Regions from separate parts of the Mesorhizobium sp. Primo-A genome, predicted to be linked through region 2. Evidence: predicted binding sites of a transcription regulator. Region 2 holds the regulator's gene; each other region holds the start of a gene.
The links. Region 2 encodes LexA, which represses DNA repair genes until DNA is damaged. Its sites were predicted from a motif close to TGTTCNNNNTGTGTTCNG; they were not measured.

Region 1 (3,123 bases), on a different contig from region 2:
TGCGCTCCAGCGTTTCCGAGTTGGCGTTCGGGCTGACTTCCAAAACTTCGTAGTAGTCAACGAACATAGCGGACTCCCCGACCGCAATCATATTCACATTATCTAAATAAGGAATTCCCAATGCGGAGACCAAGACTTTGGTCCGATGCGATGACGTCCACGCCCCCGAAGACGGAGAAACGGCCGGCGCCCGGTCGGTGGGGGCCGTTGGGTGGTGAGGACGTCGACCAAGCGGACAATCAGGTCCGCCGCAGTGCGGAGATGGCCGATTCGTCGGATGACGGTTATGGCGTGATTGCGGAAGGTGGTGTGGCAGAGTCGGCTTGTCGGGCGGCGAGTGATCTACGCCGCCTGCGCCACCCGCTCCGAGCTCATGCGGTAGGAAATCGCTTCGGCCAGATGGATGCGGCCGACGGTTTCGCTGGCGTCGAGATCGGCGAGTGTCCGCGCCACCTTCAGCACCCGGTGATAGGCTCGCGCCGAAAAGGCGAGCTTTTCGCTGGCGTCCTTGAGCAGCGACAGGCCGGCGGCGTCCGGCATGGCGATCTCCTCGATGACCGAGGGCGCGCAATGCGCGTTGGTGGTGGCGCGGGTGGCGCCGAGCCGCTCGAAGCGCTCGCGCTGGATGGTGCGGGCGCGTGCCACGCGCATCGCCACATCGGCACTTTTCTCCGCCCGGTCGGGCCGGATCAGGTCGCTGGCCGAGACCGCCGGCACTTCGATCCTGAGATCGATGCGGTCGAGCAGCGGGCCCGAAATGCGCGCCTGATAGTCGGTGCGGCAGCGCTCGCCGCGCAGGCAGCGATAACCAGGCTCGCCGGCCATGCCGCAGCGGCACGGGTTCATCGCGGCCACCAGCTGGATACGCGCTGGATAGGTGACGCGATGGTTGGCCCGCGCGATCATGCAGTCGCCGGTCTCCAACGGCTGGCGCAGCGCATCGAGCGTCTGCGGCGTGAACTCGGGAAACTCGTCGAGGAACAGCACGCCGTGATGGGCCAGCGACACCTCGCCCGGCCGCGCGCGGATGCCGCCGCCGACCATCGCCGCCATCGAGGCCGAGTGGTGCGGCGCGCGGAACGGCCGCCGGTCAGTCAATTTGCCTTCGCCGAGCTCTCCCGCCACCGACGCGATCATCGAGACTTCGAGCAATTCCTTCGGCGCCAGCGGCGGCAGGATCGACGGCAGCCGCTGCGCCAGCATCGATTTGCCCGAGCCCGGCGGGCCGATCATGAGAAGATTATGCCCGCCGGCGGCCGCCACTTCCAGCGCCCGCTTGGCGGTCTCCTGGCCCTTGATGTCGGCGAGGTCGGGCAAATCCAGCGCGGCGGCGTGGATGCCGGCCTCGGGGCGCGACAGCACCTGCGTGCCGCGAAAATGATTGGCGATGGCAATCAGGCTGCGCGGTGCCAGAATGTCGAAATCCTTTCCAGCCCAGGCCGCCTCAGGTCCGCAGGCGAACGGGCAGATCAGGCCTTTGCCCTCGGCATTGGCGGCGATCGCCGCCGGCAAGGCGCCGGCGACCGCGGCAATCGTGCCGTCGAGCGACAATTCTCCAAGTACGACATAGCCGGCCAGCATGTCGCCCGGAATGGCGCCAAGGGCAGCCATCAGGCCAAGCGCGATCGGCAGGTCGTAGTGACTGCCTTCCTTCGGCAGGTCGGCCGGCGCCAGATTGACCGTGACCTTCTTCGACGGCATCGACAGGCCTGAAGCATGCAGTGCGGCCTGCACCCGCTCGCGGCTTTCGGCCACCGCCTTGTCGCCCAGGCCGACGATGTGCATGTTGACCTTGCCGGGCGCGATCATCACCTGCACATCGACCGGCACGGCCTCGATGCCCTGGAAAGCGACCGTGCGAACCCGCGCCACCATTTCTTTGCCCCCAGGCCACAACCCACGCGATGGCCAAGAAATGGCCCCACGGGCAGACAATCACAAATCCTCGGTCAAATCAAGAACATTACGGGAACATGTGAGCGCGTGGGTTGCAGCCGAATTGAGCGCGGTTGCAAAAACGGAACATGGTTAAGACAAAATGAAAACGGCTTACCCGCGCTTGTCCTCGACCGCGTCCCAGAACAGGCTGGCGATGTCGGCGCCGCCGAAGCGTTTGACCTCGCGCACGCCGGTCGGCGAGGTGACATTGATCTCGGTCATGTAGTCACCGATGACGTCGATGCCGACCAGGATGAAGCCACGCTCCTTCAGCGACGGCCCGATGCGGGCGCAGATCTCGCGTTCGCGCGCCGTCAGCTCGGTCTTTTCGGCGCGGCCGCCGACATGCATATTGGAGCGGGAATCATGTTCGGCGGGCACCCGGTTGATGGCGCCGACCGGCTCGCCGTCGATCAGGATGATGCGCTTGTCGCCCTTGCGCACGTCCTTGAGATAGCGCTGCACGATATAGGGTTCGCGAAACATCTGGCCGAACATTTCCAGCAGCGAGGCCAGGTTGCGGTCGCCCTCCAGCAGATGGAAGATGCCGGCGCCGCCATTGCCGTAGAGCGGCTTGACGATGATGTCGCCGAACTCCTTGCGGAAGGCGGCAACTTCGAGTGGATCCTTGGTGATCAGCGTGTCCGGCATCAGGTCGGCAAATTCGGTGACGAAGATCTTTTCCGGGCTGTTGCGCACCCAGGCCGGGTCGTTGACCACGAGCGTCTTCGGGTGGATGCGCTCCAGGATGTGCGTGGTGGTGATGTAGTTCATGTCGAAGGGCGGATCCTGGCGCAGCAGGACGACGTCCATCTCCGACAGATCGGTGCGCACCTTCTCGCCCAGCGAATAGTGGCTGCCTTTCTCGTCGCGCACCTGCATCTCCTCAATGCGGGCAAACACCTTGCCGTCGCGCAACGACAGCCGATCCGGCGTGTAGTGGAACAGCTCATGGCCACGCCGCTGCGCTTCCAGCGACAGCGCGAACGAGGTGTCGCCGGCGATCGACACGGTGGAGATGTGGTCCATCTGGACGGCGATTTTCAGCTTCATGGCGGGTCTCCGGCGGCTCTGATGGGCGACTGTCCTGCCTGTACAGGCTCACTGCCCGTCTGCCAATCGCGACCTTTTGAAGATTGGCATCAGCAAGTCGCAAGCTCGGCCCTGCCGGTCATTCCGTGACAG
Region 2 (3,123 bases):
TTTTTCCGCGCGTCGCCCGGTCAAGAAGTATGCCGCTGCCGCCGCACTGTTCTCGATCGCAGCCTACCTCGTCATCTCAGGTATCGTCGTCGCCGCCGAACGCAGCTTCATCATGCTGGCAGTGATGCTGATTGCAGTTCTGTTCGATCGAGCAGCACTCACCATGCGCAATCTGGCGATCTCGGCGATCGCCGTCATCGTGGTGTCGCCGCATGAGGTGGTCGGCCCGAGTTTTCAGATGTCGTTCGCCGCGACCGCGGCTCTGGTCGGCGCCTATGCCGGCTGGGCGGATCACCGCGCGGGAAAAGCAAGAACGCCGCCGCCGAAGCGATCCTTGCCCGGGTTCCTGACACGAAAATTCCTGCTGGCGGCAATCGGTCTGGCCATGACCTCGATCATCGCCGGCAGCGCCACGACGCTGTTTGCCATCTGGCATTTTCAGCGTGTGTCGCCGCTCAGCCTGTTCGCCAATCTCGCGGTTATGCCGATCGTCACCGTCGTCATGTTCCTGGCCGTCGCCAGCGCGCTGCTGATGCCTTTCGGATTGGATTGGCCAGGTCTCTACCTGATGGGCAAGGGCCTGACGATGATGATCGCCATATCGGGCTGGATCTCCGAGCGTTCGCCTGTCGATGGGGTCGGGCTGATTTCGCAACAGTCGGTCCTGCTGGTGGCCATTGCCCTGGTCATCGCGACGATGGCGACGACATGGCTGCGGCTCGCGGCTCTGCCATTCGCGTTGGCAGGCTTGCTGACCGTCTCGGATACGCGCACGCCCGATGTGCTGATCTCGGAAGACGCCCGGCTGGTGGCGTTGCCGATCGGTGGCGGTGAGCTTGCCGTCAGCCGGCAACGGCCGAACGAATTCACCGTCGACAACTGGAAACGCGCGCTGACATCGGAAACCATCGTCGTTCCGGAAGTGTTCGACAACAGCGATGGGCAATTCGACGTCGCGGATGCCGTTGAGCTACCGCCGGGATCGCCGTTCTATTGCTCCTCAGGCGTTTGCGTGGCCAGGCACATGTCCGGTGCGATCATTGCCTATGTCGAGGACCGCAAGGACACCTGGAAAGCCTGCGGCTTCGCCGAACTGATCGTCGTCAACGACGCCACCGCCTATGACGCCTGTCACAACCCGCTGGTTCTCGTCATCACCAAGCGGCAACTGGCTCGCAAAGGCAGTGCCGCGGTCTTCTTCGATCGCCAATCGGCGACCACGCCGGCGACGATCAGCTTCGCGGTGGACAGCCCATATCGGCCCTGGCACACGCAACGCAGATACTCTCGCGAGGCGAGGGGGCTGGCACCCTTCAAGAAACCCGAGAAGCCAGTGGTCAACCCACAGCCGTCTCAGTAGCGACGGATCAGGCCGACGAGCTTGCCTTGCACCTTGACCCTGTCCGGCCCGAAAATCCGTGTCTCATAGGCTGGATTGGCGGCTTCGAGGGCAATCGAGGCGCCCTTGCGGCGGAACCGCTTCAGCGTCGCTTCCTCTTCATCGACCAGCGCCACGATGATCTCGCCGGGGCTGGCCGTGTCGGCGTTACGGATGATAACGGTGTCGCCGTCGAAGATGCCGGCCTCGATCATCGAATCGCCCTTGACCTCCAGCGCATAGTGCGCGCCGCCCATGATCATGTCCGGCGGCACCGAAATCGAATGCGTCTGATGCTGGATGGCATCGATCGGCACGCCGGCGGCGATGCGACCCATGACCGGGATCGAAACGGCAGAGACCGCATCGTCGTCATTGCCGGGCGAAGGCATCCGCGAAGGCGCCGGCTTGATCTGCCGGCCAAGAGCACCACCCTGACCAAGACTGCCCTGGATGACGCTTGGCGAAAACTTCTTTGCCGCATTGAGGCCTGGCGCGATGGAGTCCGGCAGCCGCAGCACTTCCAGCGCGCGGGCCCGATTGGGCAGCCGGCGGATAAAGCCGCGCTCCTCAAGGGCCGTGATCAGCCGATGAATCCCGGATTTGGAGGCAAGGTCGAGCGCCTCCTTCATCTCGTCGAAGGATGGCGGAATGCCGCTCTCCTTCAGGCGTTCATGGATGAACATCAGCAGTTCATGTTGCTTGCGTGTCAGCATGGCGGCCCCCAGGTTCCCTGAAACCAGAATCGAAAAACAAACCCAGAACAAACACTATCTGTTCCAGTTGTGTTCTGCAACCGTTTAAAGTTTAATGAATTTGTTAAGGCTGCTGAAATTATTTGGCGCTTGCCAGCGGGTTACGATCGACGGGCGCCACCTTCGGCAATGCGCCTGCTCACATTGAAATTGTTATGGTTAATGACCTGTGGCTTATCCCCTACCAAAGCTTGGCATTATCTGTCGATCGACCTCGACAAGGGGCGATTGCAACCTTCGGGACGTTCGTTGGCCGTGAACGAAACGGAGCCAAAACGCCAACGTCAGTTGGGCATTTTGGCTGGAAATTCAGCTCTCCGTCATTTGCCAGGCAGTGAGGGCAGCGACGGCGGATCGCCGGGATCGGTGCGTCAGGTAACGGCTTCCTTGACGGCGAAACGCTGGTCCTTCCATGCTCCCGTGCGCAGAATGTCTTCCAGAACCTCAACCGCCAGCCACACATCCTTGTAGCTGACATAGAGCGGCGTGAAGCCGAAACGGATGGTCGACGGTGCGCGGAAGTCACCGATCACCCCGCGCTCGATCAGCGCCCGCATGATTTGATAGCCGTGGTCGTGAAGGAACGACACCTGGCTGCCGCGCCTGGTCGCGTCGCGGGTGGTCTCCAGCGTGAGACCGTAGGCGCCGCACTTGGCTTCGACGAGCTGGATGAACAGTTCTGTCTGCGCGACGCTCTTCTTTCGCAATGCCGCCATGTCGACGTCGCTCCAGATGGCAAGCGCGCCTTTGAGCGCCCGCATCGACAGGACCGGTTGCGTACCGCACAGAAAACGGCGGATGCCGGTGCCGGCAACATAACCCCGTTCGAAGGCAAAGGGCCGCGCATGGCCCCACCAGCCGCTGAGCGGCTGGCTGATATCGCCGTGGTGGCGCTGCGCGGCATAGATGAAGGCCGGCGCGCCCGGACCGCCGTTGAGGTACTTGTACGTGCAGCCGACAGCGAAATCGGCATTTGCCTGATCGAGCTCG
Region 3 (3,123 bases), on a different contig from region 2:
GCCATCCGACCCGAGCGCGATATCGCCATTGGCCGAGGCGCCGAAGCGTTCGGCGCGCGCCTCGAACTCGGCGGCCAGCGCCTTCTGGGCAGCGGTGCGCACCGCCTTGGCGTCTTCGCCGCCGGCGGTCTGGTCGGCGGTGAAGCGGAACCCTTGCAGCTCGCCGACATGGTGGCCTTCGACAAGGACGGTTCCGGTAGGACTAATTTCGGCTTCAGGCATGGTATTTTCTCTAAGGCGCCGCATGAGGACGGAAGTCCTGCGGTCTACGAAGCGTTTCGTCAACCGCTCATGCAGCGCATCCGACAATCTGTCTTCGATTTCGCGCGTCTTTTCCTGCCAGTGTGCCTGATCGGCCAGCCAGCCGGGCCGGTTCGACACGAATGTCCAGGTGCGGATCTGGGCAATGCGATGCGAGAGCGTATCAATGTCGCCCTCTGTTGTGTCGGCGCGGCGAACCTGCTCGGCCATATAATTCTCGTCGACATGGCCGTGGCGTGCGAGGTCCGTGTAGATCGAGGCAATGAGGTCGGCATGCTGGGCCGGCGCGATCCTGCGGTAGTCGGGCAGCGCGCAGGCTTCCCACAACAGCGCCACGCGCTTGGCATTGGTGGTGAGTGCGCGGATGTCCTCGTCGCGCGACAGATGCTCGAGCGCCTGTGCATCGACGGCAGGCAATGCCCGTGTCAGTCCCTCGACCGGGGCGTTGGTTTCGATCGAGCGCTTCAGCGCGTCGAGGCTGGCAAAGTCGAAATGTGCGGTGCGCCATTGCAGCACCTTCACCGGGTCGAAGTCGTGGCCTTCGATCTTCTTGATCAGATCCTCGTCCAGCGGGTCGACCTGGCCGGTGACACCGAACGTGCCGTCGCGCAGATGCCGGCCGGCGCGGCCGGCGATCTGGCCAAGCTCGGCCGCCGTCAGATTGCGGTACTGGAAGCCGTCGAACTTGCGATTCTGGGCGAAGGCGACGTGGTCGAGATCGAGGTTGAGACCCATGCCGATGGCATCGGTGGCGATGAGGTAGTCGACATCGCCGGACTGGAACAGCGCCACCTGGGCGTTGCGGGTGCGCGGCGAGAGCGCGCCGAGCACGACGGCGGCACCGCCCTGCTGGCGGCGGATCAACTCGGCGATGGCGTAGACCTCGTCGGCGGAAAAGGCGACGATCGCCGTGCGCCGCGGCAGGCGGGTCAGCTTCTTGGAGCCGGCATAGGCAAGATGCGACAGCCTCGGCCGCGTCACCACCGAGACACCCCTCAGCAGGCGCTGCAGGATACTTTGCATGGTGGCGGCGCCCAGCAGCAGCGTTTCCTGGCGGCCGCGCAGGTGCAGGATGCGATCGGTGAAGATGTGGCCGCGCTCGAGGTCGCCGGCGAGCTGCACCTCGTCGATGGCGACGAAGGCGGCGTCGGTCTCGCGCGGCATGGCCTCGACGGTGCAGACCGAATATTTGGCGCCCGGTGGCTGGATCTTTTCCTCGCCGGTAATCAGCGCAACCTTGTGGGCGCCGACCTTTTCGCAGACGCGGGCGTAGACCTCGCGCGCCAGAAGCCTGAGCGGCAGGCCGATGATTCCACTCTCATGCGCCACCATGCGCTCGATGGCGAGATGGGTCTTGCCGGTGTTGGTCGGCCCGAGCACGGCGGTCACGTCGCGGCCCGACAGGATCAGCGGCTCAGTGTGTTTGGGCTGGATGTTCATCAACCTAGAATAAGGCTTCCGGGACCTGGAGATAAGGCTTCTGGCCTCTGGTTGTCGGGAGCGTGCCTCAAATGGGCGCGTATGACAGGCGACACATAGGGATTTCGGGCGCGAAGCGAAAGCGGAATGTTCCGTCGGCAGCCAGAAGGTGGTTCCGTCAAGCTCTCAATCAGAATGCGGATTAACGGATAGAACGAGTCTGGAACGAATCGGCGACGAATCAGTGACTCCTGCAGGTTCAGCTTTTGTTCACGGCTATATGTGGATTTCGCGACCACGAGACGCACCACATGCTGAATCGCTGAACTGGCCCGTTTCGTGCTAAGAGGGCATTGCCATTAACCTTTGCCGATAAACGATCACAATGGCTTGGCGTGCCTCGACCAAGGTTATGAAATTGTTGATCTTTCTTAATCTGCGTTAAGCAATTGGCAGGGGATTCCGGCTGTCGTCGTTAACGTTCAGCTCAAAGCCGGAACGAATCGGCGACGAATCAGCGATGGCGGAATTTTCCCGTTTTGTTCACCTCAATATCTTGTGTTGTGAACAGCTTATCCACCGAGAATCCACAGGCTTGGAAGCTGGTTTCGCACAGGCCGGCCGGGCCGCTGTTAACCTCTGCGTGCCGGATTGGGTCAGCAGCCGTGCTGTCACTTCGAAGGGACCATGGCGCAAACGAAAAACGGGCCGGCGCGCCGGCCCGTCGATCTCTGCGCCTACATCGCCGTCGTCAGGCGAAATACTGGCCGCCATTGGCCGTGATGGTCGAGCCGGTGATGAAGCCGGCATCTTCGGATGCGAGGAAGACGACGCAGCGCGCGATTTCTTCGGGCTCACCGAGGCGGCCGACAGGAATCTGCGGAATGATGCGCTCGTTGAGCACCTTCTCGTCGATCGCCTTGACCATCTCGGTGGCGATATAGCCGGGACAGATGACGTTGACAGTGATGCCGGCGCGCGCCCCCTCTTGGGCGAGAGCCTTGCTGAAACCGATATCGCCGGCCTTGGCGGCGGAATAGTTGACCTGGCCGGCCTGGCCCTTCTGGCCGTTGATCGAGGAGATGGTGATGATGCGGCCGAACTTGCGGTCGCGCATCCCGCTCCACAGCGGATGCGTCATGTTGAAGACGCCGGACAGGTTGGTGTCGATGACCTCTTTCCACTGCTCACGCGTGATCTTGTGGAACATGGCGTCGCGGGTGATGCCGGCATTGTTGACCAGCACCGAGACCGGGCCGAGATCGGCCTCGACCTGCTTGATGCCGGCGGCGCAGGCATCATAGTCGGCGACCGACCATTTGTAGACCGGAATGCCGGTCTCAGCCTTGAATTTCGCCGCTGCGGCATCATTGCCGGCATAGTTCGCCGCAACCGAATAGCCGACGGTCTTCAATGCGATCGAGATCGCCGCGCCGATGCCGC

Region 1: EOC83_RS08505 (YifB family Mg chelatase-like AAA ATPase) is a predicted target of LexA. The motif match lies at 1,957-1,974, and genes of this name have one in related genera.
Region 3: EOC83_RS12525 (helicase-related protein) is a predicted target of LexA. The motif match lies at 1,891-1,908, and genes of this name have one in related genera.

The regions. Positions count from the first base shown of each region.
Region 1 is NZ_RZTG01000004.1:70,392-73,514, forward strand. It holds gene EOC83_RS08500 (J domain-containing protein) at 1-67, opposite strand, end outside; gene EOC83_RS08505 (YifB family Mg chelatase-like AAA ATPase) at 343-1,875, opposite strand; gene gshB (glutathione synthase) at 2,050-2,991, opposite strand.
Region 2 is NZ_RZTG01000003.1:179,948-183,070, reverse strand. It holds gene EOC83_RS06320 (ComEC/Rec2 family competence protein) at 1-1,360, shown strand, start outside; gene lexA (transcriptional repressor LexA) at 1,354-2,094, opposite strand; gene kynU (kynureninase) at 2,505-3,123, opposite strand, start outside.
Region 3 is NZ_RZTG01000006.1:23,777-26,899, reverse strand. It holds gene EOC83_RS12525 (helicase-related protein) at 1-1,701, opposite strand, end outside; gene phbB (acetoacetyl-CoA reductase) at 2,432-3,123, opposite strand, start outside.